DNA from 4 places in the Providencia sp. Marseille-Q8014 genome. Region 4 is predicted to be linked to each of the others. Evidence: predicted binding sites of a transcription regulator. Region 4 holds the regulator's gene; each other region holds the start of a gene.

Region 1 (8,077 bases), 1.3 Mb from region 4:
AATTTAATACCAGACAATCATTTTCGCCCGCATATCACTAATGAATGGATTGATTTAGTTGATGACCCTAATTATCCAAGAACAGCATTAAATGGGGGTTACGTGCTACGAACAGGACGTCATGGGCTGATCGAATTATTAGAACAATGGCAGTCAGCGGGTGTTAATCATGCCGCCCTTGGCATTCAATTTTCTCAGCGTCCTGCTAAAGACGTTATTGAAGAAATTGCCTTAGACATTTTGCCTCTTTTTCCAACACATCAGACCGTGGCAACACGGCCTATGGATTGGTAGCAAATAATCACTCCATTTGTTTATGTACGGCTCTCACAGACGATGATAGCCGTTAATCAATTACAAGCCTAAGAACGCTTTAAAGGCTTTACAAGGCCATCTAGCCCCTCTATTTTTAAGCCTAATGCCATTTCCATCAATTGCCCTAATCGCCCTTGTGGAAATTCCCCTTTTTTATAGAACCATAAGAGGTATTCTTCTGGAAGGTCAATCAAAACACGACCTTTATATTTGCCAAACGGCATTGATGTGTTTGCTATATCGATCAGATCTTGTTTTTCCATTTGCCCTCCAAAAACAAAGCGGCATTCATCATGAATGCCGCTCAACACTTTAACACTTTTTAGTGAGTTACAGAATCAATCCAACAACAGCCGCTGATAGGAAGCTCACTAAGGTTGAACCGAACAGTAATTTAAGACCAAAACGAGCAACTGTGTTCCCTTGTTTCTCATTCAACCCTTTGATAGCACCTGCAACAATACCAATTGAAGAGAAGTTAGCAAATGAGACTAAGAAAACCGATAGGATCCCCACTGAGCGGGTCGATAGTCCAGCAGCAACGGCTTGTAAGTCACTCATCGCAACGAACTCATTGGTTACCATTTTCACCGCCATAATACCGCCTACTTGTAATGCTTCGTCGGCTGGAATTCCAAGTATCCAAGCGAATGGATAGAATACATAGCCCAACATGGTTTGGAATTTGATATCAAAGATAGCCATACAAATACCATTAACCATGGCAATCAATGCAATAAAACCGATTAACATTGCTGATACGATAATCGCAACTTTAAAACCTGCAAGAATATATTCACCCAGCATTTCAAAGAAGCTTTGCCCCTCATGAATGTTGCTCATTTGCAACTCTTCTTCCGCTTCTGGTGGGTACGGGTTAATCAAAGAGAGAATAACGAAAGTACCAAACATGTTAAGCACTAATGCTGCGACCACAAAACGCGGTTCTAACATGGTCATATAGGCACCCACAATAGACATCGACACTGTCGACATCGCGGTCGCTGCCATCGTATACATTCTACGCTCAGACATTTTGCCTAACTGATCTTTATAAGCAATAAAGTTCTCTGATTGTCCTAAGAGCAGTGAACTGACCGCATTGAATGACTCTAACTTGCCCATTCCATTAACTTTAGATAATACCGTCCCGATGACACGGATCACAATCGGCAACACTTTGATATGTTGTAAAATACCGATGAGCGCGGAGATAAAGATAATGGGACAAAGAACTTGTAAGAAGAAGAATGCTAAATTTTCTTCGATCATCCCCCCAAAAATAAATTTGGTTCCCTCCGCTGCATAACCTAATAAATGGGTAAAGACCCCCGCAACAGCAAGTACGAATGAAGAACCTATATTCGAATGTAAGAAAAAATATGCCAATGCAACTTGGATAACGAGGAGTTGAATAACATAACGTAACCGTATCGCTTTACGGTTACTACTCGCTAATACGGCAAGTGCGCCAATGACTATAAGGGATAAAACAAAATGCAGGATCGAGGTCATATGCGACTCCATACAAATTTAATAATGCGGTCATATGACTATTCTATGTAATAGACGACATTTAAATGCGATAAGCATCACATTAGCATGAAAATGAACACTGTGTATTTTGTGAAAAGACTATATGGCTCACACTTTTAAGGAGAAATTCGATTCTCGGCAGGAAGATTGACGCAGGTCATATCAATACGCATTTTATAGGTAATACACCATTTCTTCAAATATTGATGCAATAAACTTTAAGCAGCAGTGAGTCAGCAGAGGCATAAATACCGCTAACAGCACTGCAACTTAAATACGATACGTCAATAAAAAGATTAGGCACCTAATAACGCAATAAGCTCATCTTCATCAATGACGGGTATACCTAACTCATTCGCTTTCGCCAGTTTTGAACCCGCAGCTTCACCCGCAATAACCAAATCCGTCTTCTTAGAAACGCTACCAGAGACTTTCGCGCCCAAGGCAACTAATTTATCTTTCGCCTCATCGCGAGTGAGTCGACTGAGAGAGCCAGTTAAGACAACGGTTTTTCCTGCAAATGGGCTGTCGATAGTACTCGCATCTACAGCAACCGCTTGTGGCCAATGGATATTCGCTTTATGTACGAGATCATGAATAACAGCTTGGTTGTGTTCTTCACGGAAAAAGTTAACTACGTGCTTCGCGACAACATGACCAATGTCTTGTACGGTTTTTAGGGACTCCTCATCAGCCGTCATCACTGCCTCTAACGTGCCATAGTGTGCCGCTAAATTTGCAGCGGTTGCCTCTCCCACTTCACGAATACCTAACGCATAGATAAAACGAGCTAATGTGGTTGATTTGGATTTGTTTAATGCATCGACCAAATTTTGTGCTGATTTCGGCCCCATACGATCAAGCCCCGTCAAAATCCCCGCGGTTAATTGATACAGGTCAGCAGGGGTTTTCACATATTCTTTTTCGACTAATTGGTCGATGATTTTATCGCCCATTCCATCGACGTCCATGGCTCGACGGGAAACAAAATGTTTAAGTGCCTCTTTGCGCTGAGCACCACAAATCAAACCGCCAGTACAACGTGCAACTGCCTCACCTTCTACGCGTTCAACGTCTGAACCACAGACAGGGCAATGGGTTGGGAAGACAATTTCACGGCTATCAGCAGGACGTTCTGATTCGACGACGCTAACAATTTGTGGAATAACATCACCGGCACGACGGATCACGACAGTATCACCGATATGCACACCTAAACGCTCAATTTCGTCAGCGTTATGTAGCGTAGCATTACTGACGATGACCCCCGCCACTTGAACAGGTTCAAGACGAGCCACAGGCGTAATAGCACCTGTACGACCAACTTGGAATTCCACGTCTTTTAAAAGGGTCATTTGCTCTTGTGCAGGGAATTTAAAGGCTGTCGCCCAACGCGGGGCACGTGCAACGAAACCTAACTCTTCCTGAGTCGCTATGGCGTTAATTTTAATCACTACGCCATCAATATCAAAGCCGAGGGTTGGCCGCGCTTTTTCTATCTCATGATAGAAGTCTAATACGGCCTGAGCACCTGTACGTAATTGGACATAATCGCTGACCGGTAGTCCCCATGCTTTAAATTGCATGAGACGCTCATAATGCGTATCGGGTAAAGAGCCTTCTTCTACCAAGCCGACGCCGTAACAATAGAAAGTTAATGGTCTTTTAGCCGTAATTCGTGGGTCGAGTTGACGTAATGAGCCCGCTGCCGCATTACGTGGGTTAGCAAACACTTTGCCACCTGTACGGCGAGCCTCTTCATTTAAAGCTTCAAAGCCTTTTTGTGGCATGAACACTTCCCCGCGAATTTCCACTCGTGTAGGAATGTTATCACCTATCAAACGTAGCGGAATGGCACGAATCGTTCGGACATTTGAGGTGATATTTTCACCGACAGTACCATCACCACGCGTCGCTGCTTGGACAAGTTCACCATTTTCATACAGCAGACTCACCGCAAGGCCATCTAATTTTAGTTCACAGCAAAATGTTTGTTCTTGATTGTTTTTTAATCTATCTCTGACACGCTTATCGAACGCAAGATAGCTTTCTTCATCAAATACGTTATCCAGCGACAACATAGGCACTTCATGGCGCACCGTATCAAATGCGGCCAATGGTGCAGCCCCTACGCGTTGAGTTGGAGAATCACTGGTGATCCACTCAGGATGTTCTGCTTCGATACCCTTGAGCTCTTGCATCAATTTGTCATATTCAGCATCGGGAATTTCAGGTGCATCCAATACATGGTATTGATATTCATGATGGCGTAATTGCTGTTTGAGTGTCTCAAGATATTGTTTTGTTGTCATGTTTCACCAATAAAGATAAAAAACCCCCAGTTAAGGGGGTTTAGTTAATACTGATTTTTAATTCAATGTATTGCGTATCCGGGCATGATACACCTCGATTTTCTGAGGTGTCAGCATTTTACGTTCATCATCAAGGACGACCCCTCCGACATCGGAGGCGATGCGTTGCGCTGCCTGTAGCATCAACTTGAAATTTTGTCCTGCATCACCATAAGAAGGTACCATCATAAACATCGAGACACCCGGTGTGGTGAAATCAGACATGGTTTCTGGGTCAAATGAACCCGGTTTAACCATGTTTGCAAGGCTAAAGAGGACAGGTCCTGTTCCTGAAGGATGCACATGACGATGGAAAATGCGCATTTCACCAAATTGGAACCCTGCCTGAAGAATACTTTGCAACAGCGCTTCACCTTGTAGAACTTGGCCCTGATGAGCAGCTACATGAAGAACCAGAACCGTCTCCTTGTTGTTCGCTGGAGATTGGTTTTGCGGTTGTTCAGTTTTCTTCTCAGTGTGCGCCTGTTCCTGTTCATGGTGTATCGGCTGTGGCTCCTCTTGGTTGTCGCTTGTATCAAAATCAAATTCAGGTTGTTCTGGTACCGTTGTCGCTCGCTGATTGATTGCTGTGTTTGGCTGAGCCCCTTGCGACGGTGCAGGTTCAGGTTTTACCGCAGTGGGTTCATTAACAGCATGAGGACGCGGAGCAATTTCAGGTTCATTAGGTTCTGAATGCTCGGGCGTTATCGTGAATACGGGCTCAGTATCACGAACAGTAGGTGAAATGGGTGGCAAATCAGGTTCGACACGACGTTCTTCTTTCACCTGACGTGCAGGTTCAGAAACCTCAGGTGACGAGGTCGATGGCTCAACCACATGGGTTTCATTGAATAGTGCAGAATCATCATCATAGTGAGATGATTTATCCTGAGAGTCATGTTTTCGGCGTTTTACGGGACGATCACGAAATAATTTTGAGCGCTCTTTACGGCTAGTCCATAAACCATGCAGTAATAACGCAACTATGGCTATCGCACCTACGACCACTAATATTAGACGCAAATCCTGCATCGCTGCTATCTCTAATTGTTGAATGATAATGCCACCACGGCAAAAAACTAAGTCAAACTCTTTAAGTTGCAAGCTAATGCGCAGCCACCCGCCCTTAGAGCCACATTACCGTGTGATTTTAAGGAATTCAAGTCACTGAACGCCGTCAACTTAGATTCAACTTAAAATATGACGGATATACTTAAGATTATTTGGCAAACGCTCTAAGTGCAACCCTCTGAACGATTTTCTTATAAGAAAGAGACAATTCTGCTTTCGTTTGCTGATTTTTTAAGCAAATACTGACTAGCCAGCCTAAAAACCTATCTATATGATACATGGTCAACCGTAAAGGAGAGAACAAGAAGTATGATTCAATCGACAGATTCGCAACAAAAAAATCACTCTGGTTTTTATTACTTCGCTCAAGGATGGCGTCTTGTCACGCGCCCAGGCATTAAGCGCTTTGTCATTCTACCACTTTTAGCCAATATTATTTTACTTGGTGGCGCGTTTTGGTGGTTATACAGCAAGCTTGGTGGTTGGATTGACCAAATCATGGGCTATGTGCCAAGTTGGTTGCAATGGCTAGATTATCTCATTTGGCCGATTGCTGTTATTTCAATCTTATTAATATTCACTTATTTTTTTAGTACCGTGGCCAACATTATCGCAGCGCCATTTAACGGCTGGCTGGCCGAAAAGCTTGAATCCGAATTAACCGGTATTCCCGCACCTGATGGCGGTATTATTGATGTTGCTAAGGATGTGCCACGCATGGTGAAGCGTGAATTCGTCAGAATTGGCTATTACCTTCCCCGAGCGATTGGTCTCTTAATTTTATTTTTTATCCCCGGTATTGGACAAACCGTCGCTCCCGTTCTCTGGTTCCTATTTGGCGCATGGATGATGTCTATTCAGTACTGTGATTATCCATTTGATAACCACCGCGTTAGTTTTAACGATATGAAACAAGCATTAGCAAAAGATCGCATGAATAACATTCAATTTGGCGGTGCTGTAAGCGTGCTAATGATGATCCCTATCGTCAACTTATTGATTATGCCAGTCGCGGTTTGCGGCGCCACCTTAATGTGGGTAGACCAATATCGTGCGCGTTATGCACGTTATTAATTTGACTCTTCGATAGCCATTCAAAAGCGCGCTAGAGCTCACAACTCTATCGCGCTTTCTCATTTTAACGTCCTATTCAACGTTATACTAAATGTGGTAAGTGATGCTTTTGGCTCATAACCTTTTACACAAAATATTTTCATACATATAGCAATTGGTTATAAAATTAAGATAGCGATTAGTTATAAGCTTATGTTTAATTTATATTTGCAATAATAATGAGTTCACGTATGTTGGGAAGCAATATTCTTTCTCAAACCCAGTTCTAGTTGGCTAATTGCCTTAATTATAAGGATATCCCATGAGTAAAATTTATGATGATAATTCGCTAACCATCGGCCATACCCCATTAGTACGCTTAAAACATTTTGGTAATGGTAATATCTTAGCTAAAGTTGAATCTCGCAACCCAAGTTTCAGCGTTAAATGTCGTATTGGTGCGAATATGATTTGGGATGCAGAGAAAAAAGGACTACTCAAAGAGGGAAAAGAATTAGTTGAACCAACGAGTGGTAACACCGGTATCGCTTTAGCCTATGTTGCAGCAGCCAGAGGCTACAAACTCACACTGACGATGCCTGAAACCATGAGTGTAGAGCGTCGTAAACTGTTGAAAGCCTTAGGTGCTAACCTTGTTTTAACGGAAGGCGCTAAAGGAATGAAAGGCGCTATTGAAAAAGCCGAAGACATTGTCAAAAGCGATCCGAACAAATATGTTTTACTTCAACAATTCAGTAATCCAGCTAACCCAGAAATTCATGAAAAAACCACAGGACCAGAAATTTGGGAAGATACCGACGGTAAGGTCGATGTTGTCGTCGCGGGTGTCGGGACTGGCGGAACGATCACGGGTATCGGTCGTTATTTGAAAAAAACCAAGGGCAAGGATGTCACACTGGTCGCTGTAGAACCGGAAACCTCCCCCGTCATTAGCCAAACACTATCCGGTGATGAAGTGAAGCCCGGTCCACATAAGATCCAAGGCATTGGTGCTGGATTTATCCCTGGCAACTTAGATATTTCACTTATCGACAGAGTATTTAAGATCAGCGATGACGAAGCTGTTCACACTGCCCGCCAATTAATGGAAAAAGAAGGTATTCTTGCTGGCATCTCCTCCGGTGCAGCACTCGCAGCCGCCGTAAAACTCTCAGCGGAGCCTGAATACAAAGATAAACATATTGTCGTCATTTTACCTTCATCGGGCGAACGCTATTTATCAACGGTTCTGTTTGCTGACCTATCGGCTGAATAATATTAAAACCGTTAATTTATCGTTAAAAAAGCACCTCAATGGTGCTTTTTTTGTGGTATGGATCAAACTTTAGCACGTATTGAGATGATTTCTGAACGAGGGTTTAGTATTAAACATAGTAATTATTTTGAGGCGCGAAATTAATCCACCTTAAGTTAAAGATAGTCGCTGTTTACGGTATTCTTTGAAGATTAAAGGGTGTATTTTGCACTGAGAAACTGAAAAAGTGTTGACTCTCGACAAAGTAGGAAACCTTTTTAACAGTTAATAATCTAACTATACGCAAACTCAAGTTTATTCAACTACAATAGCTTGGGTCATTATAAAAAACTAAAGTTATTGAGGAAATAATATGTTCCAGCAAGAAGTCACTATTACAGCACCAAATGGCTTACATACTCGCCCTGCCGCGCAATTTGTGAAAGAAGCCAAAGCATTCACTTCTGATATTACTTTGATTTCTGGTGGCAAATCA
Region 2 (8,077 bases), 1.7 Mb from region 4:
TCAGCTATATTTTTACTATTCTGCTATGAATGCGGGAAAATCGACATCCCTGCTGCAATCTTCTTATAACTATAATGAAAGAGGAATGCGCACATTGATTTTCACCGCTGAAATCGACACTCGCTTCTCGCAAGGTAAAGTCTCTTCTCGAATTGGGCTGTCTGCGGATGCGTTACTATTTTCGCCTACAACGAATATGGCTGAAATCATCAAAAGTGAAAATGGGATAAAAAAGGTACATTGTGTCTTAATTGATGAGTGTCAATTTTTAACAAAACAGCAAGTTGAACAGCTATGCGATATTGTCGATAACTGTGATATTCCCGTTTTATGTTATGGCCTGAGAACCGATTTTTCAGGAGAATTGTTTGCGGGTAGTCAATATTTATTAGCATGGGCAGACAAATTAGTCGAATTAAAAACAGTGTGCTATTGCGGTCGTAAAGCAAATAAAGTGTTGAGAATAGGGAATGATGGTATTCCCGTCTACGAAGGCGCACAGGTCGATATAGGCGGTAACGAGAAGTATATTTCAGTGTGTCGTAAGCACTATACGGAAGCCATCGAACAAGCAAAACTAATGAATCAAGGGGTTATTCCTAAGGTTGCTATTCACTTTAATTAACGTTAACTAATTGATGGTTACTGGAAATAAAACAGAGGCAGGGCGTTATTAGTTGATAAAAGTGTATAATAAATAATTACTTATTATATTACCCAAAAAGGCACTGGTTTTTAATCAGTGCCTTTTTATTAATTGTGCAATTATTTAATTATTTCTTTGAATTTTTCTTTTCTGTTTTCGCGGTTGCGACAACAGGTTCTTCAGTAAATTCACGTCCATAATAGGAATCAAGTAGCAGTTGTTTTAACTCGGAAATTAATGGGTAACGTGGGTTTGCACCTGTACATTGGTCATCAAACGCGTCCTCAGACAACTTATCAACATGCGCTAAGAAGTCTGCCTCAGCAACGCCAGCTTCACGTATAGACTTAGGAATGCCTAAATCTGCTTTGATCTCTTCAAGCCAAGCCAATAGCTTCTCAACCTTCGTATCGGTACGATCACCCGCTTTCGTCAGACCTAAATGGTCAGCGACTTCAGCATAACGACGACGTGCTTGTGGGCGGTCATATTGGCTGAATGCGGTTTGTTTGGTTGGGTTATCGTTGGCGTTGTAACGAATCACATTACTAATTAATAGTGCATTAGCTAATCCGTGCGGTATATGGAATTCAGACCCCAGTTTATGGGCCATTGAGTGACATACCCCTAAGAAGGCGTTTGCAAATGCAATACCTGCAATGGTAGCGGCGTTATGAACACGTTCTCTTGCCACAGGGTTAGTCGCCCCTTCATGATAGCTAGCGGGTAGATAGTCTTTTAATAAGCTCAGCGCTTGTAGTGCTTGCCCATCTGAGTATTCGTTCGCTAAAACAGAAACATAAGCTTCTAGAGCATGCGTCACAGCATCTAAACCACCAAATGCAGTCAACGATTTCGGCATGTTCATGACTAGGTTTGCATCAACGATCGCCATGTTAGGTGTTAGAGCATAGTCTGCTAATGGATATTTTTGACCTGTTTTATCATCAGTAACTACCGCAAATGGTGTCACTTCAGAACCAGTACCAGACGTTGTGGTAATAGCGACTAATTTTGCTTTCACGCCCATTTTGGGGAAGCGATGGATACGTTTACGGATATCCATAAAGCGTAATGCTAACTCTTCGAAATGGGTTTCTGGGTGCTCGTACATTACCCACATAATTTTGGCGGCATCCATTGGTGAGCCACCACCTAATGCAATAATGACATCAGGTTTGAAGGCGTTCATTTGTGCTGCACCTTTACGGACAACGGTTAAGGTTGGATCAGCCTCAACTTCAAAGAAGACGTCAGTTTCAATATGATGTTGTTTAAGGACATTAATGACTTCTTCGACATAGCCATTATTGAATAAATAACCATCAGTCACGATAAACGCACGTTTTGCACCATCCGTTGCTATCTCTTCAAGGGCAATAGGAAGACAACCGCGACGGAAATAAATTGAGTTAGGAAGTTTATGCCATAACATATTTTCAGCTCTTTTCGCCACAGTCTTAGTATTAATTAAGTGTTTTGGTCCAACGTTTTCAGAGATGGAGTTACCTCCCCATGAACCACAACCCAGTGTGAGAGAAGGCGCTAATTTAAAGTTATATAGGTCACCGATACCACCTTGTGAGGCAGGGGTATTAATCAAAATACGCGCTGTTTTCATTTTCACGCCAAAATAATTAACGCGTTCAGCTTGGTTATCTTGATCTGTATATAAACAAGAAGTGTGACCAATTCCGCCCATTTCCACCAGTAACTCTGCTTTTTCTACGGCATCTTCAAAGTTTTTACCACGATACATGGCGAGTAGTGGGGAAAGTTTTTCATGAGCGAATGGTTCTGATTCATCAATGACTTTAACTTCACCAATCAGAATTTTTGTCGTCACAGGAACAGTGATACCGGCCATTTCTGCAATTTTGTAGGCAGGTTGGCCAACAATGGCGGCGTTGAGATTACCATTTTTAAGAATAACGTCTTGAACAGCTTTCAGTTCTTTGCCTTGCAAAATATAGCCGCCATGGCTAGCAAAGCGTTCACGAACTTGATTATAGATTTCATCAACGACCACAACGGATTGTTCTGAGGCACATATCACGCCATTATCAAACGTTTTTGACATCAAAATAGAGGCAACAGCGCGTTTGATATCCGCAGTTTCATCGATCACTACAGGGGTATTTCCCGCACCTACACCAATAGCCGGTTTACCGGAACTATAGGCGGCTTTTACCATACCCGGACCACCAGTTGCTAAAATCAGATTGATGTCATCGTGATGCATGAGTGCATTGGATAATTCAACAGATGGCGCATCTATCCAACCGATGATATCTTTTGGTGCACCCGCGGCTATTGCTGCTTTTAGAACGATTTCAGCCGCTTTATTGGTTGCATTTTTTGCTCTTGGGTGTGGTGAAAAAATAATTGCATTTCGTGTTTTTAAGCTAATCAGCGACTTAAAAATAGCGGTTGATGTTGGGTTAGTGGTTGGCACGATACCACAGATAATGCCGATAGGTTCTGCAATTGTGATGGTACCGAAAGTTGGGTCTTCTGAAAGCACGCCACAGGTTTTTTCATCTTTATAGGCATTGTATATATACTCGGAAGCAAAGTGATTTTTGATCACTTTATCTTCAATAATACCCATGCCTGATTCTTCAACCGCCAGTTTTGCGAGAGGGATTCGTGCATCTGCTGCGGCAAGCGCCGCTGCGCGGAAAATACGGTCAACTTGTTCTTGAGAGAAGTTAGCGAATTCACGCTGAGCTTTTTTGACACGAGCAACGAGGTCATTGAGTTCGGTAACATTAGTTACTGACATAGAGATTACTCCTGATAAATGTTAAACTTTTTAAGCCAATGAGCAGTGCATCCAGAAACACAACGGTGTTACAAAAGTGAGTAGATAATTATAGTTTATATTTATTATCATACTTTGCTTATCCGCTTATTGGCTTAAAAAGCTTTTAAATCAATATGAAAAGCGTACTTTTCTTAAATTTTCTCTCCCTATCAGTTAAGAATAGATTAACATTATTCATATTTATTAACGTGATCTAAATCACAAAAAATCAAAACTGAAACCTTTCAGCATGGCAATTTTAGCCAAATTCGCTTCTTTTTTGGAAATTAACCCAAAATATCGTTATTACGCTGGTGAAATAGAGAAATAGCCTGCTTTTTGTATGCTTATTAAGCCGATGGTTAATCGTGGTAACTAAAACAAAACTTAGCACAATGTATTTCATTAATTTAATGATAAACTTTATCTATCGATCATTTTCTCAAACGAGACTTTTTGAAGGTGCTAATGAGTGGGTGCAGGATTACTTGATTTATCAGGCTATATAAAATTTTTTATCGGCCTTTTTGCGTTAGTAAACCCAGTAGGGATCTTACCTGTGTTTATTAGCATGACCAATTATCAAAGTAGTGCAGGGCGTAATAAAACCAATACGATCGCGAATACTTCTGTAGCTATCATTTTATGTACGTCCTTATTAATTGGCGATTCTATTCTTCAGCTATTTGGTATTTCTATTGATTCGTTTCGTATTGCGGGGGGGATCTTGATAGTGACTATCGCAATGTCAATGATCAGTGGGAAAATTGGTGAAGATAAACAAAATAAGCAAGAGAAAACAGAAACTGCCGTCCGTGATAGTATCGGCGTGGTTCCTCTTGCGTTACCTTTAATGGCAGGGCCAGGGGCAATTAGTTCTTGTATCGTTTGGTCATCTCGCTGGCATGGATGGCAAAATTTTATCGGCCTTGCGCTGACAAGTATTGTATTTGCATTTTGTTGCTGGTTACTGTTTCGTTCAGCGTCATTATTAGTTCGTTATTTAGGACAAACAGGTATCAACGTCGTGACGCGTATTATGGGCTTACTTCTGATGTCATTGGGGATTGAGTTCATTGTCACAGGTGTTAAAGCGATATTCCCAGGCCTTCTCTAATCCACTCCAAAAATGACTAATACCTCCTAATTAATCGTCACTAATATGGCGATTAATTAGGTTGTTATCGCATTAGTAATAATATTCTGAACGTTATAGTGCTTAAGCAATAAAGCGTATGTGGGTTTTTTTACTATCTCGTGTTAATAGAAAAAATAAAAGCCCAATATCATTATTTGATTATCATCAAAGGGATAATTTCACACATTAATGTGCTGTTATTTTGTACTATTATAGTCTGGCAATACTTATAATAATATGTCGCATTTTTTGTCAAAGAAGGTATAAAAAGTAAGGAAATGTGAGCTGAGTAAATTTTTACGCTATTTAATTTATCTAATGTTAATGATATGTTTAAACCAGTCCTTGGTATTTAAATATAGCAATAACAGATAAATCCTCTGTTAGTACCGTAAAATCATAATGTTTATTGATTTGTATAGTAACGATAGATTTCAGCATAATTACACAATGTTAACAATTTGTTGTTTTTTATAGGTGGTACTTGTGAATTATGAAAACTAATCTAAAAGGTGAGTGGTATCGCTAACTTAGGATATTACTTTGACGAAATAAGCCGATTAAGTGCTGGATTTTGTTGTAGCAACACTTATAACCTTTGAGGGTGATGATGAATTTTCTTTATAAGAGTTTGTGTTCACTACCTATTTTTTTAGTTGCATTTCATTCTAATGCCGCGCCTGTAGCGACGGCAGTTAAACAAGCTATTACGATTAATAATGGTTCTGAAGTTGCTTCATTAGATCCACATAAAGTTGAGGGTATACCGGAAACCAGTATTATCCTTAACCTGCTTGAAGGGCTCATTTATACGGATGTTGACGGTAAAGTCACGCCAGGCGTGGCTGAAAGTTGGACTAATGAGAATTATACCACTTGGGTATTTACGCTCAGAGATAATGCGAAATGGAGCGATGGTTCTCCTGTGACTGCCCAAGATTTTGTTTACAGTTGGCAGCGATTAGCTGACCCAAAAACAGGTTCACCTTATTCAAGTTATCTGCAAAGTGCCTATATTGAAAATGCTGCTGAGATTTTAAAAGGTCAAAAACCACTGGAGTCGCTAGGTGTAAAAGCACTCGATGAAAAACATTTACAAGTCACGCTGAGCCATCCTGTGCCTTATTTTATTGATATGCTTAACCATACGGCGATGAAACCCGTAAATAAGCAAGCAATTGAAAAATACGGGGATAAGTGGACGCAAAGTAATCATTTTGTCGGAAATGGCGCCTATTTATTGGATAAGTGGGTTGTTAACGAACGTATTGTTCTTAAACGTAACCCTTTGTATTGGAATAATCAGAATAGCAAAATAGATGAAGCAACTTTTTTAACCATTTCGTCGGAAGTCAGTGATGTCAATCGTTATCGTAGTGGTGAAATTGATATTAGTAATTCCGCTATTCCCCCCGTTTTATATAAAAAAATGCAATCAGAGCGACCAGATGAATTATATGTTCGTCCTTACTTATGCACTTTTTATTATGAGATTAATAATAACAAGCCACCTTTTACTGACCCCAGAGTGCGAGAAGCCATAAAACTCGGATTGGATAGAGACATTATTACTCATAAAATTATGGGACAAGGGCAGATAGTTGCTTATGGTTTTACGCCTACTTTTATTAATAATAGTGATTTTTCACCGCCTGAGTGGGCCAGTTGGAGTGATGAGAAACGCTATCAACGTGCAAAAGCGCTTTTAGCTGAAGCAGGCTACAATGCCGCGAATCCACTTAAATTTTCTCTGCTTTATAACACTTCTGATCAAAACAAACAGCAAGCCATAGTTGCTGCTTCCATGTGGAAAAAAAATATTGGGGCAGAAGTGAGCTTACAAAATCAAGAATGGAAAACATCATTACAAAGCCGCCACGACGGTAATTATGATGTCGTACGTGCGACTTGGTGTGCCGACTATAATGAGCCTTCTGCATTTTTGAACATCATGTCTTCAGATAGTAGTAATAATACCGCTTTCTATAAAAACCCTCAGTTCGATTCTCTATTAGAAAAAGCATTAGTTGCGCCTGATGATGCAGCGCGCAAGCAAATTTATCAACAGGCGGAGGCCTTGCTTGATCAAGACTCAGCGCTTATTCCTGTTTATTACCGAGTAAGTGTTCGATTGGTTAACCCAGCAATTGGAGGATTTAAAGGTAAAGACCCTCTTGATCATATGGATATTAAGCGGTTATATATAAACCAAACTAATAAATAGTACTAAAATAATATAATAAACAGTTTACCGCGTTGGTAAGCATCACAATCCACAATATAACAATGAAATATGGTATGGGAGTAACGGATAAGATGAGTAAATACATTCATAAAACCATGGTTGCTTTAGGTGTTACTGCTGGATTGATGGCTGGAGGGATGACGAGTAGTGTTGCTGCAACGGTACCTGCTGGTGTTGAGCTTGCGCAGAAACAAACACTCGTTCGTAATAATGGCTCTGAACCTCAATCTCTTGATCCACATAAAATTGAAGGTGTTCCGGAATCCGCTTTAGCTCGTGATCTTTTTGAAGGTCTCACGATCGTTGGACCAAATGGTGAAATTTTGCCTGGCTCGGCAGTCAGCTGGGAAAATAAAGATTTTAAAGAATGGACTTTTAAAATTCGTGAGGGAGCTAAATGGTCAAATGGAGATCCCGTAACGGCCCACGATTTTGTCTATAGTTTCCAACGTCTTGTTGACCCTGATACCGCTTCTCCTTATGCAAGCTATTTACAGTATGCGCACTTGAAAAATGTAGATGACATTATTGTTGGTAAGAAAAAACCAGAAGAACTCGGTGTTAAAGCATTAGATGACCATACCCTTGTTCTCGAATTGAGTGAAGCAGTACCGTATATCCCTAAACTTTTGATCCATTCTTCAATGTCACCAGTAAACAAAAAAGTGATTGAAAAATATGGTGCAAAATGGACTCAACCACAAAACTTTGTGGGGAATGGGGCTTATAAATTAAAAGACTGGACAGTCAATGAACGCATTGTCCTTGAGCGTAGCCCGAGCTATTGGGATAATGCTAATACCATTATCGACCAAGTCACTTACCTGCCAATTTCCTCTGAAGTTACCGATGTTAACCGTTACCGTAGCGGTGAAATCGACATGACTTACAGTAATTTACCCATTGAGCAATTTAAAACGCTGCAAAAAAATATGCCAGATGAGCTACGGGTAAATCCTTATCTGTGTATCTATTACTATGAAATTAACAACGAAAAGCCACCCTTTAATGATCCTCGTGTAAGGGAAGCATTAAAACTTTCTATGGATAGAGACGTCATTACTTATAAAGTGAAAGCTCAAGGCGATATCCCTGCTTATGGGTTTACACCACCATTTACCAACGGCATGAAAACGGAAAAGCCAGATTGGTATGCGAATATGACGCAAGAGCAGCGCAACGAAAAAGCGAAACAGCTGCTCGAAGAAGCGGGTTACAACAAAGCAAATCCATTGAAGTTTA
Region 3 (8,077 bases), 1.7 Mb from region 4:
AAATATCGCCGATGATATCAGCGAAAATTATGACAATTATGATGGGTTTGTCATCCTTCATGGCACAGATACCATGGCTTATACCGCTTCTGCGCTATCCTTTATGTTAGAGAACTTACGCAAGCCCGTTATTGTGACAGGGTCACAGATCCCCTTGGAGGCATTGCGTTCTGATGGCCAAACTAACCTACTGAATGCATTGTATCTTGCCGCTAATTACCCCATTAATGAAGTTGGATTGTTCTTTAACAACAAGCTGTATCGGGGCAATCGTACTGTCAAATCTCATGCGGATGGCTTCGATGCATTTACCTCTCCTAACTGTCCTCCTTTGATGGAGGCGGGTATTCATATTCGCACATTCAACACATGTCCAGCTCCCATCGGTATAGGTCCGTTGATTACCCATAGGATAACCCCTCAACCTATTGGCGTTGTCATGATCTATCCAGGGTTATCGATTGAAATTGTACGTAATATTCTCCAGCAACCCGTGAAAGCACTCATTCTGCGTTCTTATGGTATTGGTAATGCTCCCCAGCAACCTGAATTACTGAAAATCCTCCATGATGCAACAAACCGCGGCATTATCGTGGTAAATCTGACGCAATGTATTTCTGGTCGCGTCAATATGGAGGGGTATGCAACAGGCCACGCTCTTGCCGAAGCTGGGGTGATTAGTGGATTTGATATGACATTTGAGGCCGCTTTAAGTAAATTACATTACTTACTCAGTCAAGAATATACACCGGCACATGTTCGGGAATTAATGCAAAATAATCTTAGAGGTGAACTCAGCTATGCCGATGAATAATCCCCATGAGGATTTAATTAAATCCGCTTTACTCTTAGTTGATCTACAAAATGATTTCTGCACTGGCGGCGCACTTGCTGTCGCAGACAGTGAAATAGTGATAGAGACAGCGAATAGAGCCATAGAGCTATGCCAACAACAAAATATTCCGATTATCGCTAGCCAAGACTGGCATCCTGCCAACCATCTGAGTTTTGCCGTTAATTCAGGAACCCGTGTGGGGGATATTGGCACTCTCAATGGCATTCCTCAAGTCTGGTGGCCAGTGCATTGTGTGCAAGGTGAAACGGGCGCTGACTTTCATCCAAAGCTCAATCGAGAGGCTATCTGTGAAGTCTTCACTAAGGGGGAAAATCCTCAAGTAGATAGCTACAGCGCTTTTTTCGACAATGATCGGATTAGCCAAACACGCTTGCATGCATGGCTACAAGAACAGCAAATTACACAATTATTTATTATGGGTATTGCCACCGATTATTGCGTCAAATTTACCGTACTGGATGCACTCAAACTAGGCTATAACGTCGATGTGCTGATTGATGGTTGCCGTGGTGTAAACTTATCAGCCATGGACAGTGAGCTTGCCTTAGCTGAAATGTCGCAAAAAGGGGCGACTTTACTGACAACCGACTCCTTGCAATAGACATAAAAATACCCGCTGGATCCGATGATGCAGTGGGTAAAACATCACGCTATCATTTCAGATTAACTGCATCCTCTTTTGATCACTAAAGCTATCATGTTGCGAGCCCACTTTACCCTTGCTGTGACACACTTAAGTTTGCTCGCCGTCTGTTTAAACCGCTGCGTTCTTGTTGCTTTAATGGTTGAAACTTAACGAGCAGTTTTAGTCAATATAGTAACCTTCCGTTCTGTTACTGGAACAATAGCTACGGAACGCGAATATGAGTTGCTATGGCTCCCACCAGCTCCTCCTCACCGGTGACTCTTCCATGGTTATTATCACTATCAAGGCTTGCCGATACGCTCATGAGAATCATTATTTGCCATAAATTATCTTTATTTATTAAGCAAAATTATAGGCGTGTTTATCGAAACAGTGCTTTGATGCTTTTTATGGTACCCCCAATAAATAACCTTAATTATCAATGACTATCATCAATTTAAATAAACAGTGAACAAATTAATTAAAGCCGACTTTGAGGCCGTAAAAATCTTTCTCATGCCAGACTTTATGTTTGAAAAATCGTCGGAAGAAATTATTTGAAAGAAAAGAGTAAATGAGAAGACAATTTCATAATGTGCCTCTTAACCTTTTGTATTAGCGGAGAAGACCGTTTTAGCAATAGCGTATTATCGATATGACTTGCCTCTTATTGAGATAAAGAGGCAAGCAGATGAAACTAGTCTTTGTTTTGTGGTTTCAATGTCGCCAGCATCTCGCCTTGAAACATTGATTTGAGCTCCTGCTTACTTTTCATGGTAATTTGCCCATCCGTACCAATCGTCATATGTTCAGGGTCATGATTGTGACGCGATTGCCATAACATCACCATTTGTAAGCTATGTTCTTTTTGTTCTGCGGTTAAAGCGACACCATCAGGCCATTTTCCTAATTCAACAGCGGTCACTAAACGCTGATAAATCTCAGGGGTCATCACTGATAACAGTTGCTCTAATTGTTCTGGCTCTAACTCTATACTCACTTCACGACTCCTTCAAAGAGACTCAGCAAATCATCTATCGATATTTCATGATCTATTTCAATTTAGCTGAATCGATAATGCTTTATTTTGTTTTTTAGCTTCAGCTTGCTTCAGCACCCTATCCACGAGTCTTTTCGCCGGTTTGCTCATCGATAAAGCTTAATGATGCTGAATTAATGCAGTAACGCTGCCCAGTAGGTTGCGGTCCATCAGGAAAGACATGTCCTAAGTGAGCATCACAGTTTTGGCAGCGAACTTCGATTCGATGCATGCCATGAGAGAAATCTTCGATGTATTTAATCGCATCTTCATTCACTGGCTGATAAAAACTAGGCCATCCACATCCGGCATCAAATTTGGTCTCTGATAGAAAAAGTGGTGTACCACAACACAGACATTCATACACCCCATCTTTACGATTATGCAATAAAACCCCAGTAAAAGGACGCTCTGTTCCTGCTTGTTGGGTCACATATTGCTGAATATCATTTAGCTCCGAAATATCAATCGGTTGCTTACTTTTATCTGTCATATCAAACCCAAATATTGAAATCACTTAGTGGTATTAAGCTAATAATACCCCCATTTGACGCAACAAAAAATTAACAACAAGTTTTATAAAGATATTCTAAACTAATTAACACGCTGCTTTGTGTTTTGATTTGTGACGGGTTTCACATATATCACTGATAGCAGGTTTCATTATCCCGCACAATCCCGATAATACGTGCGGATGTATTTGCCTCTAAAGTGGCTGACAAGTAAGCAATTAGTGCGAGTAGTTTTGATTTTTTTCAATAATTGACACGATTCCGCTTGACGGCTGGCAAGGTTTTGGTAACTTTAACTACAACTTAATTCACGAATAAATAGCTGGTGGAAATACTATGACTATCAAAGTAGGTATTAATGGTTTTGGTCGTATTGGCCGTATCGTTTTCCGTGCTGCACAAGAGCGTTCTGATATCGAAATCGTTGCTATCAACGACCTGCTCGATGCAGACTATATGGCTTACATGCTGAAATATGACTCTACTCACGGTCGTTTCAACGGTACTGTTGAAGTTAAAGATGGTCACCTAGTTGTAAATGGCAAAAAAATTCGCGTTACCGCAGAGAAAGATCCTGCAAACCTGAAGTGGAACGAAGTGGGTGTTGACGTCGTTGCTGAAGCAACGGGTATCTTCTTAACAGATGAAACCGCACGTAAACACATCCAAGCAGGCGCGAAAAAAGTTGTTCTGACAGGTCCTTCAAAAGACGACACGCCAATGTTTGTTATGGGTGTTAACCATAAGAGCTATGCAGGTCAAGAAATCGTTTCTAACGCTTCTTGTACAACTAACTGCTTGGCCCCTCTGGCTAAAGTTATCAACGACAAATTCGGTATCATCGAAGGTCTGATGACAACTGTTCACGCAACTACAGCAACGCAAAAAACTGTTGATGGCCCTTCTCACAAAGACTGGCGTGGTGGTCGTGGTGCTTCTCAAAACATCATCCCATCTTCAACAGGTGCAGCTAAAGCAGTAGGTAAAGTTATTCCTGAACTGAATGGCAAGCTGACCGGTATGTCTTTCCGTGTTCCGACGCCTAACGTTTCCGTTGTTGACTTAACTGTTCGTATGGAAAAACCAGCGACTTACGCTCAAATCTGTGATGCTATCAAAGAAGCTGCTGCGGGCGAGCTGAAAGGCGTTCTGGGTTATACTGAAGATGACGTTGTATCAACAGATTTCAACGGCGAAAAACTGACTTCAGTATTCGATGCTAAAGCAGGTATCGCACTGAATGATAACTTTGTAAAACTGGTTTCTTGGTATGACAACGAAACTGGCTATTCAAACAAAGTTCTTGACCTGATTGCTCATATTTCTAAATAAGAGTCATTCATGTTTTAAGGTTAATTTGAGCCGCCTTTTGGCGGCTCTTTTGTTTTATTTACCGCCAATTTTGTCGGGAGTCCCCCACTTACGTCTCAGGGAGAATGACGGTTTTCCTGAGTTCTGCTAACCTATTTGTATTCACTGTTCCATATATACAGGCAAATAATTATGCATGATACACTCTTTGCTTTACCCGTTATTAAGCAACTTTCAGCCTACATTAGCCAACGTCAGTTGGGTGAACTGCCCTTAATTATTATTTCTCACCCTAAAGTACGTGGTGCTGTTAGCATTCAAGGTGCTCAACTAATTGATTGGCAACCTCATGGTCAAAAACCGTGTATCTGGCTCAGCAGTGAAAGTGCATTCAAAGCAGGCGCCGCTATTCGCGGTGGTATTCCTATTTGTTGGCCTTGGTTTGGTCCTGCTGGCAGCCCTAGCCATGGTTTTGCACGGATTTTACCGTGGCAGTTTACTGCACATAATGAACACGAAGATGGTGTGATCCTCACCTTTACCCTCACCGATAACGACTATACCCGTAAACTCTGGCCACATGAGTTTACCCTCATATTACGTATGAAACTCGGTGAAACTTGTGAATTAGAGTTAGAAAGCTATGGTGATTTTGACACTACGGCCGCCATGCACACTTACCTCAACGTTGGTGATATCCATAAAACGACGGTCTATGGCCTAGGTGGTCATTATTTTGATAAGGTGAGTGATCGTGAAGTCTATGCAGATAAACCCCTAAAAATAACCGCTCATACTGACAGAATTTATTCTGAGCCAGAAGAGTATAGCTTGGTCAGAGATGATTGCTGGTCACGCACTATTGAAATCCATCATTATCATAATTCTGATGTCGTGTGCTGGAATCCATGGGCTGAATTATCATGCAGCATGCAAGATATGCCAAATAATGGTTATAAACAGATGGTCTGTGTCGAAACAGCACGCATTAATCAGCCAATGAAAAGCGAAAGTCAGCACCCTGCTCGCCTTTCCTTAGTGATGATGACACGAGACAATAAACCGCAAGAGTAATACATAAAATAAAGCCCCAAAAGCATATCGCACGTCTGGGGCTTTTTAGGCATTTCTATTCAGCCGTTAGAATGTGTAGGTCACACCACTCCAAACAATTGCAGAAACAGATTTGTTAACCATTGGGCTATCTTTAACCTCATTTGGTAAACGGTCAACACGCCCCATGGCGAATGCACTCCAGTTTTCAGTAAATTTATAGTTACCTGATAGCTCCACATATGGCGTCCAGCTATCACCTGGGCGGTAACGAGCTAAACCACTATTTTGTGACTCTTTTGAGGAGACCCCATATTCATAGCGGTTTTGGTTTTTGCTATCCCATTTGATACCAACACCTGGCACCAAAGACCATTTATCGCCATGGAAACCATACAGATAAGCAACTTCCGCACGTAAACCATTACTGATGCCTAACATATCCCCTGAAGCGATGGTTCTGATCGTTCCCCAATCCGCTCTGTGCTTGTAGGTCAGACCGCCCATGACCGTGTCTCTGCGACGATCCAGTTCACGCATATCGCGATCATCATTGTCTTTTGGTTTAAAAAATTGTGGATAGTAATAAGCGTCAAGGGATAATTGGTCAACTTGATCATTCCACAAATAGTAACCTACCGCTAAGGTATGAAAGTAAAAATTTTCCCCTTCATAATTAACAATGGGAACTGGTGTAACATAATCTTTTGTTTTTATGCCTTTATACGGTGTTGATTGTGCTAAAACCGAACCACCTACAGACCAAGTGCCTGCTACCGCAGCGGAAGATAAGAAACCTAGTGCAACAGCAAGTGATGTTAATTTAATTGTTTTAGACATATAAAACCTGAAATATTAGATAATTGAACAATAGTGTGCATCATACCTTGATGCACACCTTAGCCAAAATGCTAGTAGAGATGATCACATTTTTAGCTAAATTTATAGCTATGTCTAATAATAGTTTATGCAATTATTCTAATTTTCATATTTCACTGGCACCCTTTTAGCCAATGCGCACATCAATTCATAGCCAATAGTGCCTGCTGCCTGTGCAACATCATCAATGGGTAAATTTTTCCCCCACAGTTCCACTCGATCACCAATCTTGGCCCCAGGACAGTCACTAATATCGATAGTCAACATATCCATCGAAATAGCCCCTAATATTGGGCAACGCATTCCATTTAACCAAGTGGGTGTGCCTGTTGGCGCATGACGAGGATAACCATCCGCGTAACCACATGCGACTGTCGCAATTTTCATTGGATGAGTCGCCGTAAACTTACTGCCATAACCAATTGATTCACCCTTAGCGATATCATGCGTTGCAATAATTTGTGATTGCAACGTCATCGTTGCGCGCAGATCCTTATCAGCAATATCTTGCCAACAACCACTTGGTGATGCGCCGTACAGAATGACGCCAGAACGTACCCAGTCATAATGCGTATCTGGATGCCATAACGTGGCACCTGAATTAGCAATACACACAGGTAGACTCTCATCAATAAACGACTTAATGATTTGGTGTGGTTTGTCTGTTCCTGTCAACGTATCTGAGTTAGCAAAGTGAGTCATCAATGTCACCGAAGCCACATTATTGATTGCAGAGAGTCGGTGCAGTACCGCTGCATACTCTTCAGGTCTAAAACCAAGGCGATTCATACCACTATTCAATTTGACATATACGGGTATTGCAGAGTTAACCGTTGCATTTTCTAGCGCATCTAATTGCCAATGGCTATGCAGTGCCGTTGTCAACTGATATTGGTCTATCAGCTGTAGATCGTCAGGTTGGAAAAACCCCTCTAACAATAAAATAGGGCCTTGCCAACCCTGCTCACGTAACAAAATAGCCTCATCCAAATCTAAAATGGCAAAACCATCTGATGCGGCTAACGCATGCCAGACTCGTTGAATACTGTGCCCATAGGCATCTGCCTTCATGACTGACCATATTTTCGCTTGTCCAACATGCTGACGCACAATGGATAAGTTATGGGTAAAATTTTGCAGGTGAATGACCGCACTAATTGGGCGAGGCATCGTGTTTCCTTCTTTTTATGCTATCCGAATGTATTTCCAGCCAATTGCTCAACGCGCAGGCGATAAATCACCGTTTGGAATTAATTTGGTATTAAATCCATCTATATATCTGAATACGGATAAATCGTCCGATGCAATATCGGGTTTATTGCCAGAAATCAAATCAGCCAATAGCTTGCCTGAGCCACATGCCATCGTCCAGCCTAATGTCCCGTGCCCAGTATTTAAATATAAATTGCTATAAGCCGTAGGACCAACAATCGGCGTACCATCTGGTGTCATTGGTCTTAATCCAGTCCAAAATGTGGCTTGAGAAATATCCCCACCGCCCTGATAAAGATCTTGCACCACCATCTTTAAGGTTTCACAGCGTTTTTTTAATACATTCAAATTGAATCCAACAACCTCAGCCATACCACCGACACGGATACGATCATCAAAGCGTGTCACGGCTATTTTGTATGTTTCATCCAATACCGTTGATGTTGGTGCACGTTGAATGTCAATGATAGGCATAGTCAAAGAGTAGCCTTTCAAAGGATAAACTGGGATTTTTACTAAATTATGTAATAACGATGTTGAATACGAGCCCATTGCCACGATATAACGATCGGCCTGCAATATTTCGCCTT
Region 4 (8,077 bases):
TCTACCTATTGCGTTGCATCTTGATCATCATGAAGAGTATGACGATATTTGCCATAAAGTCAGAGCAGGCATTCGTTCTGTGATGATTGATGGTTCTCACTTTGCTTTTGAGCAAAACATCGAAACGGTCAAGAAAGTGGTGAGGTATTGTCAAAACTATGATGTTAGCGTTGAAGCTGAGCTAGGACGATTAGGTGGGCAAGAAGATGATTTGGTCGTCGACAGTAAAGATAGCTTCTATACTGATCCGATGGCAGCAAAAGAGTATATCACGCGGACAGGCATTGATTCCTTAGCCGTCGCGATAGGGTCAGCGCATGGTTTGTACCATGGCGAACCTCACCTTGATTTTGAGCGCCTAGCAGCGATTAAGCAGCAGGTTGATATTCCTCTGGTATTACATGGGGCTTCAGGGATCCCTGAAAACATGATTAAACGGGCTATTTCGCTTGGTGTGTGTAAAGTCAACGTGGCAACAGATTTAAAAATTGCTTTTGCTGATGCTGTCAAAGCGCATTTTGCCGAGCATCCAGATGCTAACGACCCTCGCAAATATATCACACCGGGTAAAGAGGCCATGCGCAAAGTTGTTGAAAGTAAAATTACGATTTGTGGGAGTGCCGGTATGATGTAAGTGGCACTCACTTATACATACAAGAGGCATTGATAGGATGTAAGATGATTAAATCAAATAAGCAGATATATGTTCGTAGGGCATTATTGCCTTCGGGGTGGGCGGATAATGTTTTAGTCATATTGGATGATCATGGGGGTATCCAGCGTGTGATCCCGAATACGCAGTCTGCGGAACAGCCGTCGCCATTCACATTATTACCTGCACTTATTGATACCCATATTCACGGAAGCGCGGGTGCTGATGTGATGGATGCGACCCATGAATCACTCAATAATATCTCTCGTTTCTTAGCATCAAAAGGTGTTGGTGCGTTTTTGGCAACAACAGTTACTGCTCATCATAACGCTATTGAACGAGCATTGGTTCAAGTTAAAAACAGCCAAAAACAAGGTGTGGATGGTGCCGAAATTTTAGGGAGCTATCTTGAAGGGCCATTTTTTACGGCACAACATAAAGGGGCTCATCCACAACATTTATTACATCAACCGGAAAAAGCCTTGTTACAGCGATGGATAGCGGTTGCAGAAGGTAGTTTAAAATGTGTGGCGCTAGCCCCTGAGCATCCAACGTCACTTGAGCTAATACCTTGGTTAAAGTCACAGGGAGTGCGTGTCATGATTGGTCATTCAAGCGCAGATTATGCATTAACGCAACAAGGGTTAAATCAAGGTGCGGATGGGGTTGTCCATTGCTACAACGGAATGAATGGTCTACACCACCGTGAGCCGGGTATGGTTGGTGCTGCATTAACTCACGACCAATATCAGGTGGAATTAATCTGTGATGGTCACCATGTGCATCCAGCTGCAATCAACGTGGTTTACCGTTGTTGTGGGGAACGTTTGTTGTTGATTACAGATGCAATGTGTGCGGCCGGTATGCCAGATGGTGAATACTCTCTCGGTGAAATGACGGTTCAGATGAAAAATGGTGTCGTTCGAACTGAAAGCGGTAGTCTCGCGGGGAGTACCTTGACCTTAGAACGGGGAGTGAGCACGCTACAGCAAGCTTGCAATATATCTTTCGCACAAGCATGGCTACATGGCAGTTTATATCCGGCAAAAGCGTTAGGGATTGCTGACCGTTTGGGTTCCATCGCGCCTGGTAAGCAAGCGAATTTAACACTCTGTGATACCGCAGGAGAAATACAGGCTACTTTTGTGCAGGGTAAGTTGGTTTTTCAGCGATAAACTGATTTAGGGTATGTGATGTCATACCCTAAAGCTGAAATCGTTTAATCGAATGAATGCTTGTAGAGTTAAGAATTATTATTTTATTAATTAAGAATAATTTGTTATCAGTATGTAAATATAATCCCATGATTTTTATATGGAAAATGGTTTAGATAAATTGGATTACTTGATTTAAATAGGCTATTTTCCTGCCTCGGCTGTGTTATGATACCCGCCCCTTATTATTTTTCACTGCTTTTTAGCTCGTATTCTGATTGCTAATGGTAGTAAACTATGCTGGGGATATAATATATAATGATAAAAATCAGTCGGATAGGCTACTATGCTTTTACTTATTGATAATTACGATTCATTTACTTATAACTTATATCAATACTTTTGCGAATTAGGCGCAGAAGTACTCGTTAAACGTAATGATGAAATTTCTATCGAAGAGATAGAATTATTAGCGCCTACACACCTAGTGATCTCACCAGGACCTTGCACGCCTGATGAGGCAGGGATCTCTCTTGAAGCCATTAAATATTTTGCAGGTAAAATTCCAATTTTAGGGATTTGCCTTGGTCATCAAGCGATCGGTCAAGCCTTTGGAGCCACGGTTGTGAAAGCAAGAGAAGTGATGCACGGCAAGACTTCTGCTATTCATCATAATCATCAAGGGGTTTTTAAAGGGTTAAATAGGCCGCTTACGGTAACTCGTTATCATTCCCTCGTCATTGCCGCGGAAACATTGCCAGCATCTTTTGATGTGTCCGCATGGTCACTGAATAACGGTGATGTGGATGAAATTATGGGAATACGTCATAAAACCCTACCAATCGAAGGTGTTCAGTTTCACCCAGAAAGTATTTTGAGTGAGCAAGGTCATGATCTACTGAATAATTTCCTAAAATACTAGATTTTGCTTATTTCAACAAAAAAATAAAATTCACTTCATCACTCGCTTAGCTATTGCTCTTTTGTGATTTTTTATTCATATTTATTGCTTATATTTTCACTTAAGCACTAAGCAAAAGCAGGTGAGGGGTATGAAAGAACAACAAGCAGTAAATCGGCAGACCTATGATGAGGTGATGTTACCTATTTATTCTCCGGCAGAATTCATTCCTGTTCGTGGGGAAGGTAGCCGAGTTTGGGACCAGCAAGATAAAGAGTATATCGACTTTGCTGGTGGGATTGCGGTGTTAGCACTCGGTCATTGCCATCCTGCTTTAGTTGATGCAGTTCGTGAACAGAGCGAAAAGCTGTGGCATGTGAGTAATATTTTTACCAATGAGCCTGCGCTAAGATTGGCTCAAAAGCTAATTGAAGCCACTTTTGCTGAACGTGTCTTTTTTGCAAACTCTGGTGCTGAAGCCAATGAAGCCGCATTTAAATTAGCGCGTCATTACGCTATCACTAAATACAATCCATATAAAACGAAGATCATCGCTTTTAAGCAAGCCTTTCATGGTCGTACCTTTTTTACCGTATCAGTTGGAGGGCAAGCCAAATATGCGGATGGCTTTGGACCAAAACCCGCTGATATTATTCATGTGCCATTTAATGACCTTGATGCGGTCAAAGCGGTCATTGATGAAAATACATGTGCGGTCGTATTGGAACCTGTACAAGGGGAAGGGGGCGTCACTGCTGCAACGCAAGCGTTTATACAAGGCGTACGTCAGTTATGCGATGATAATAAGGCTCTATTGGTCTTTGATGAAGTGCAAAGTGGTATGGGGCGTACTGGTAAGTTATTCTCTTATATGGATTATGGTGTGGCACCCGATATTCTGACCACTGCGAAAGCTCTTGGTGGCGGTTTTCCTATTAGTGCGATGCTGACCACCCATGAAATAGCGCAAGAAATGGGGCTTGGTACACACGGTACGACTTATGGTGGAAATCCGTTAGCTTGTGCTGTCGGTAATGCGGCGTTTGATATTATCAATACACCAAAAGTGTTGGATGGTGTCATCAAGCGACATGAGCTATTTGTTTCCCACTTGAATAAGCTCAATGAAAAATATGATATTTTTGCTGAGATCAGAGGGAAAGGGTTATTAATTGGTGCAGAATTGAAAAACCAACTCAATCATCGTTCGAAAGAGATTTTACAGGCGTGTGCCATTGAGGGATTAATGATGCTCAATGCTGGGCCAAATGTATTACGCTTTACTCCATCATTAATTATTTCTGAGGAAGAAATTAATAGTGGTATGAAAAAATTAGAAACAGTGATTGAAAACGTATTAAAAAATAAATAAATGTCTTTTACTCAAAGAGGTATTAACCTCTTTGAGTTTTTAACCATTGATGAGTAGATTAGATCATTATCTTTTTTTGTATAACCTTTCTACTGACGCCTGCTGTTCCTCTAATGTCGCAAATGTTTTTCGAATAATAACAGGAGCATTTTGAGCATTATTTGGAGTAATCGTTTTTTTTATTTTACGAGAACTTTGCGTGCTTATATTTTTTGTGTGATTAATGCGGTTTCCCTTATTTTGTATTTGTTGGGGATCTGCCTTGTTGTGAGTTTCAGAAACGCAAGGGGATAATGCTATTTCAGTCAGACCTCTTTTAACTTGCCCATTTATAATGACGCGTCCAGTGCCTTGATAATGAGAAGAGATGACATGAGCGGTCTGATGAATTGACTGTTCCTTTTTCGGTGGATTGAGTTCCTTAGTCGTGGTGGCTATTTTGAGGGGAATGCGACTTCCTTTTTGATATGAAATTGGTTTCGGTTGAGTGAAGTGTTTAATAATGGTGTCTTTCTCGGATTGAGTTTGTTCTTTTTTATCCATATACCAAACTAAATCCAGTTCTGAATAGTTTGTACCAATAAGGCTTGCATTGAGTTCTGATTTTTTCAGGTAGAGCATTGAGCGATCTTTTAGAGATTCAGCAGAATAGCGATTAGCCTCTAATTTATCTAACACGTGATGACATTTAGATTTCAACTGCTCAAGTTTTTGTTGAAGATGACATTCAGACGTCGGTCTCTTCACATTTAATGGGGAGGTTGATTGGTTATCACAGATATGACGCTCATTTGTTTTAATCGTATTTTTTGACATGCTTGGTTTTAATGAATAGGAAAAGGGTAACGATAATGAGGGTAAAGAAGGGAGCTGGCTCTTATTGAGAATATTGGCGGTATTGATTGCTACATCGATTTTAGTTTGCTGTACCTGACATGCGTTATCATCGTATTTTACGGGTGTCGATAAGGTGATTGAGGTTGGCTTAGTGCTATGTATTTCGTTAAGAAACTTATACTTTGCTTCTAGATTATTTCTTTTTATACGACATGATTCAGCGATTGTTTCAGTTGTCAGATTGCCACGTTTGAGCATCTCTGCATGAGCCGCTACTGTTTGGTTGATATATTTTACGGATGGGTGATGTTGACTTGTTTTCATTTTAATAAAACCTTTAAATAATAGTATATTAATTATTCTAGATTTTATTTTTTAGTGGATATGAATAATATAAAATAACGATACTTATGCTATTTGCTGGTTTTGTGGTGATATCGAAGGAAAATGGCTCTATATCAAAGATATAAAGCCATTATGCAATTGAGGTCAGACGAATTATAGGTTTATCGAGTACCGTACACCACGATAGTTTTACCATGCGCGGAGATAAGGTTTTGGTCTTCTAGCATTTTTAAGATGCGACCAACCGTTTCGCGGGAACAACCGACAATTTGGCCAATCTCTTGGCGTGTGATCTTAATTTGCATTCCATCTGGATGCGTCATCGCATCGGGTTGTTTCGCTAAATTAAGTAGCGTTTGAGCAATACGGCCTGTGACATCAAGGAAAGCCAGATTACCGACTTTTTCTGATGTGGTTTGTAGGCGGCTTGCCATTTGCGCGGAAAGGCGCATAAGGATATCAGGGTTAACCTGAATAAGCTGACGAAATTTTTTATAAGAAATTTCAGCGACTTCGCAGGCACTTTTTGCTCTGACCCAAGCTGAACGTTCTTGCCCTTCTTCAAATAACCCTAGTTCACCAATGAAGTCTCCCTGATTTAAATAGGAGAGGATCATTTCTTTGCCTTCTTCATCTTTGATTAAAACAGCCACTGAGCCTTTAACGATATAGTAAAGGGTTTCTGCTTTTTCACCCTGATGGATCAGAGTGCTCTTGGATGGATATTTATGAATATGGCAGTGTGACAAAAACCATTCAAGAGTAGGGTCTGTTTGTGGCTTGCCGAGAACCATTAGCGTTATCCTCTGTATGTTAATACAGCCATTCGGTTAATCGTCACCAGAATAGCTGGTTTTTTAAAGTCACTAGCTTAGCATATTAATTCGCATTATAGAGCAAGTTAATACCAACACTATAATATAATCAATTGAAACCTTGAGTTTTGATCTTAACCCTATCAGGTGGAACTTTGTTTGTAACATATTAAACTCAGAAAGTCTTGTTTTTATCGATTCAGCATCATAAAGCGCCTATTTGATTGAAAGGGTTTATGTAACAATGTAATCTTTTAGATAAACTTTTTCCTAGGGGAATAAAATATGGAAGCAAGAGTTAAATGGGTTGAAGGGCTCTCTTTTTTAGGCGAATCAGCTTCAGGTCATCAAGTTATGATGGACGGTAATTCCGGTGATAAAGCGCCTAGCCCAATGGAAATGGTCTTGATGGCTGCGGGCGGTTGTAGTGCTGTTGATGTTGTTTCTATTTTACAAAAAGGCCGTAATGACGTGAGGGGTTGTGAAGTTAAATTAACGTCACAGCGTAGGGATGAAGCACCTCGTTATTTTACCCATATTAATTTGCACTTTATTGTAACGGGAACGGATTTAACGGAAAAAACGGTTGAACGCGCTGTTCAGCTTTCTGCTGAAAAATATTGCTCGGTCTCATTAATGTTAGAAAAAGCCGTCACTGTTACCCACAGTTTTGAAATCAAAAACCAATAATTTATTTATTAATTATATAAATTTTTTAATTTATGATGCTTATTTTAAATAATAATAAGCATCATTTATTATTAATCATGTTTTCTTTTTATGAGTTTTTCGACCAACGGTGTCATGATTAACTCCATCGCTAATCCTAATTTTCCACCTGGTACAACGATAGTGTTCATTGCGGATATAAAAGAACCATTTAACATCGACAATAAATAAGGGAAGTCGATCTGTTCTAGCCCCCTAAAACGAATGACAATGAAACTTTCATCTTGTGAAGGAATCGCTTTAGCGGAAAATGGATTGGATGTATCGACAGTCGGTACACGTTGGAAATTAATATGGGTACGTGAAAATTGAGGGGTAATATAATTAATATAGTCACCCATTGAACGTACGACGGAATCCATGACGGCTTCTCGTGAATGCCCCCGTTCTGTTGTATCGCGGATCAATTTTTGGATCCATTCAAGGTTAACGATTGGAACCACACCCACTAATAAATCGACGTACTGTGCGACATCGTTTTCAGGCGTGACGACACCGCCATGCAAGCCTTCATAGAATAAAACATCACTATTTGCAGGTAAGGGTTCCCACGGTGTGAATGTGCCAGGCTGAAGCCCATAGGGTACAGCTTCATCATAGGTATGAAGGTATTTACGTGATTGACCTCCACCCTGTAAGCTGTAATCTAATAAGGTCTGTTCTAACAATGAAAAATCATTCGCTTCGGGACCAAAATAGCTGATGTGGCGGCCTTGTTCTCTTGCTTTGCGAATCGCCATATCCATTTCTGGACGCGTATAACGGTGGAAACTATCCCCTTCTAATGTTGCCGCTTGGATATTTAACTGATGGAATATTTTACGAAATGCTAAGCTTGTGGAGGTGGTTCCGGCACCACTAGAACCAGTAATTGCAATAATTGGGTGCTTTTTTGACATCATGGACTCCCTGTGCTGCGTTTGCGTCCATGCTTATTAAAATCATGAGCGAAACGGGTTTACGGGCGAAACTGACTTTTTGGCATAAAATTAACAGATTCATGTAATTCTGACCAGACTAGCACAATTTCTCCTGAAACTAACAGCCGTTTTACGTCGTCTACCTTTTGTTGTAACGACTTTTCATGTTCACCATAATCTGTTCCTTCACGTAAGACATAAGCTTCGATCAGGTTTTCTAAAGTGTCAGGGTCTAAATCTTTCCAAGGAATAATCATGACGTTTATTTACTTAAATATGCTGTTAACCATTGAGGAATACGTTTTTCTAACCACATTTCTGGTTTCCTAAAGGAACCGCTAACAAAACCAAC

Evidence for each region. Region 4 encodes CRP, which controls carbon source genes, mostly activating them, when cyclic AMP is high. Its sites were predicted from a motif close to ATGTGANNNNNNTCACAT; they were not measured.
Region 1: ACWPW6_RS07305 (NupC/NupG family nucleoside CNT transporter) is a predicted target of CRP. The motif match lies at 1,896-1,913, and genes of this name have one in related genera.
Region 2: adhE (bifunctional acetaldehyde-CoA/alcohol dehydrogenase) is a predicted target of CRP. The motif match lies at 3,660-3,677, and genes of this name have one in related genera.
Region 3: msrB (peptide-methionine (R)-S-oxide reductase MsrB) is a predicted target of CRP. The motif match lies at 3,144-3,161, and genes of this name have one in related genera.

The regions. Positions count from the first base shown of each region.
Region 1 covers NZ_CBCOPT010000001.1:1,672,715-1,680,791, reverse strand. The annotation lists gene ACWPW6_RS07315 (LLM class oxidoreductase) at 1-294, shown strand, start outside; gene ACWPW6_RS07310 (DUF3820 family protein) at 363-578, opposite strand; gene ACWPW6_RS07305 (NupC/NupG family nucleoside CNT transporter) at 646-1,830, opposite strand; gene ligA (NAD-dependent DNA ligase LigA) at 2,148-4,163, opposite strand; gene zipA (cell division protein ZipA) at 4,221-5,234, opposite strand; gene cysZ (sulfate transporter CysZ) at 5,583-6,347, shown strand; gene cysK (cysteine synthase A) at 6,649-7,602, shown strand; gene ptsH (phosphocarrier protein Hpr) at 7,955-8,077, shown strand, end outside.
Region 2 covers NZ_CBCOPT010000001.1:2,098,776-2,106,852, forward strand. The annotation lists gene ACWPW6_RS09210 (thymidine kinase) at 1-625, shown strand, start outside; gene adhE (bifunctional acetaldehyde-CoA/alcohol dehydrogenase) at 774-3,431, opposite strand; gene ACWPW6_RS09220 (YchE family NAAT transporter) at 3,925-4,569, shown strand; gene ACWPW6_RS09225 (ABC transporter substrate-binding protein) at 5,198-6,814, shown strand; gene oppA (oligopeptide ABC transporter substrate-binding protein OppA) at 6,907-8,077, shown strand, end outside.
Region 3 covers NZ_CBCOPT010000001.1:2,076,945-2,085,021, reverse strand. The annotation lists gene ansA (asparaginase) at 1-814, shown strand, start outside; gene pncA (bifunctional nicotinamidase/pyrazinamidase) at 801-1,457, shown strand; gene ACWPW6_RS09135 (YeaC family protein) at 2,179-2,481, opposite strand; gene msrB (peptide-methionine (R)-S-oxide reductase MsrB) at 2,600-3,013, opposite strand; gene gapA (glyceraldehyde-3-phosphate dehydrogenase) at 3,369-4,364, shown strand; gene ACWPW6_RS09120 (D-hexose-6-phosphate mutarotase) at 4,536-5,417, shown strand; gene ACWPW6_RS09115 (MipA/OmpV family protein) at 5,484-6,236, opposite strand; gene alr (alanine racemase) at 6,375-7,445, opposite strand; gene ACWPW6_RS09105 (D-amino acid dehydrogenase) at 7,494-8,077, opposite strand, start outside.
Region 4 covers NZ_CBCOPT010000001.1:371,822-379,898, forward strand. The annotation lists gene ACWPW6_RS01600 (tagatose bisphosphate family class II aldolase) at 1-634, shown strand, start outside; gene nagA (N-acetylglucosamine-6-phosphate deacetylase) at 679-1,827, shown strand; gene ACWPW6_RS01610 (aminodeoxychorismate synthase component II) at 2,153-2,728, shown strand; gene ACWPW6_RS01615 (aspartate aminotransferase family protein) at 2,859-4,079, shown strand; gene ACWPW6_RS01620 (hypothetical protein) at 4,146-5,240, opposite strand; gene crp (cAMP-activated global transcriptional regulator CRP) at 5,423-6,055, opposite strand; gene ACWPW6_RS01630 (OsmC family protein) at 6,362-6,766, shown strand; gene ACWPW6_RS01635 (phosphoribulokinase) at 6,838-7,704, opposite strand; gene ACWPW6_RS01640 (YheU family protein) at 7,764-7,982, opposite strand; gene ACWPW6_RS01645 (hydrolase) at 7,988-8,077, opposite strand, start outside.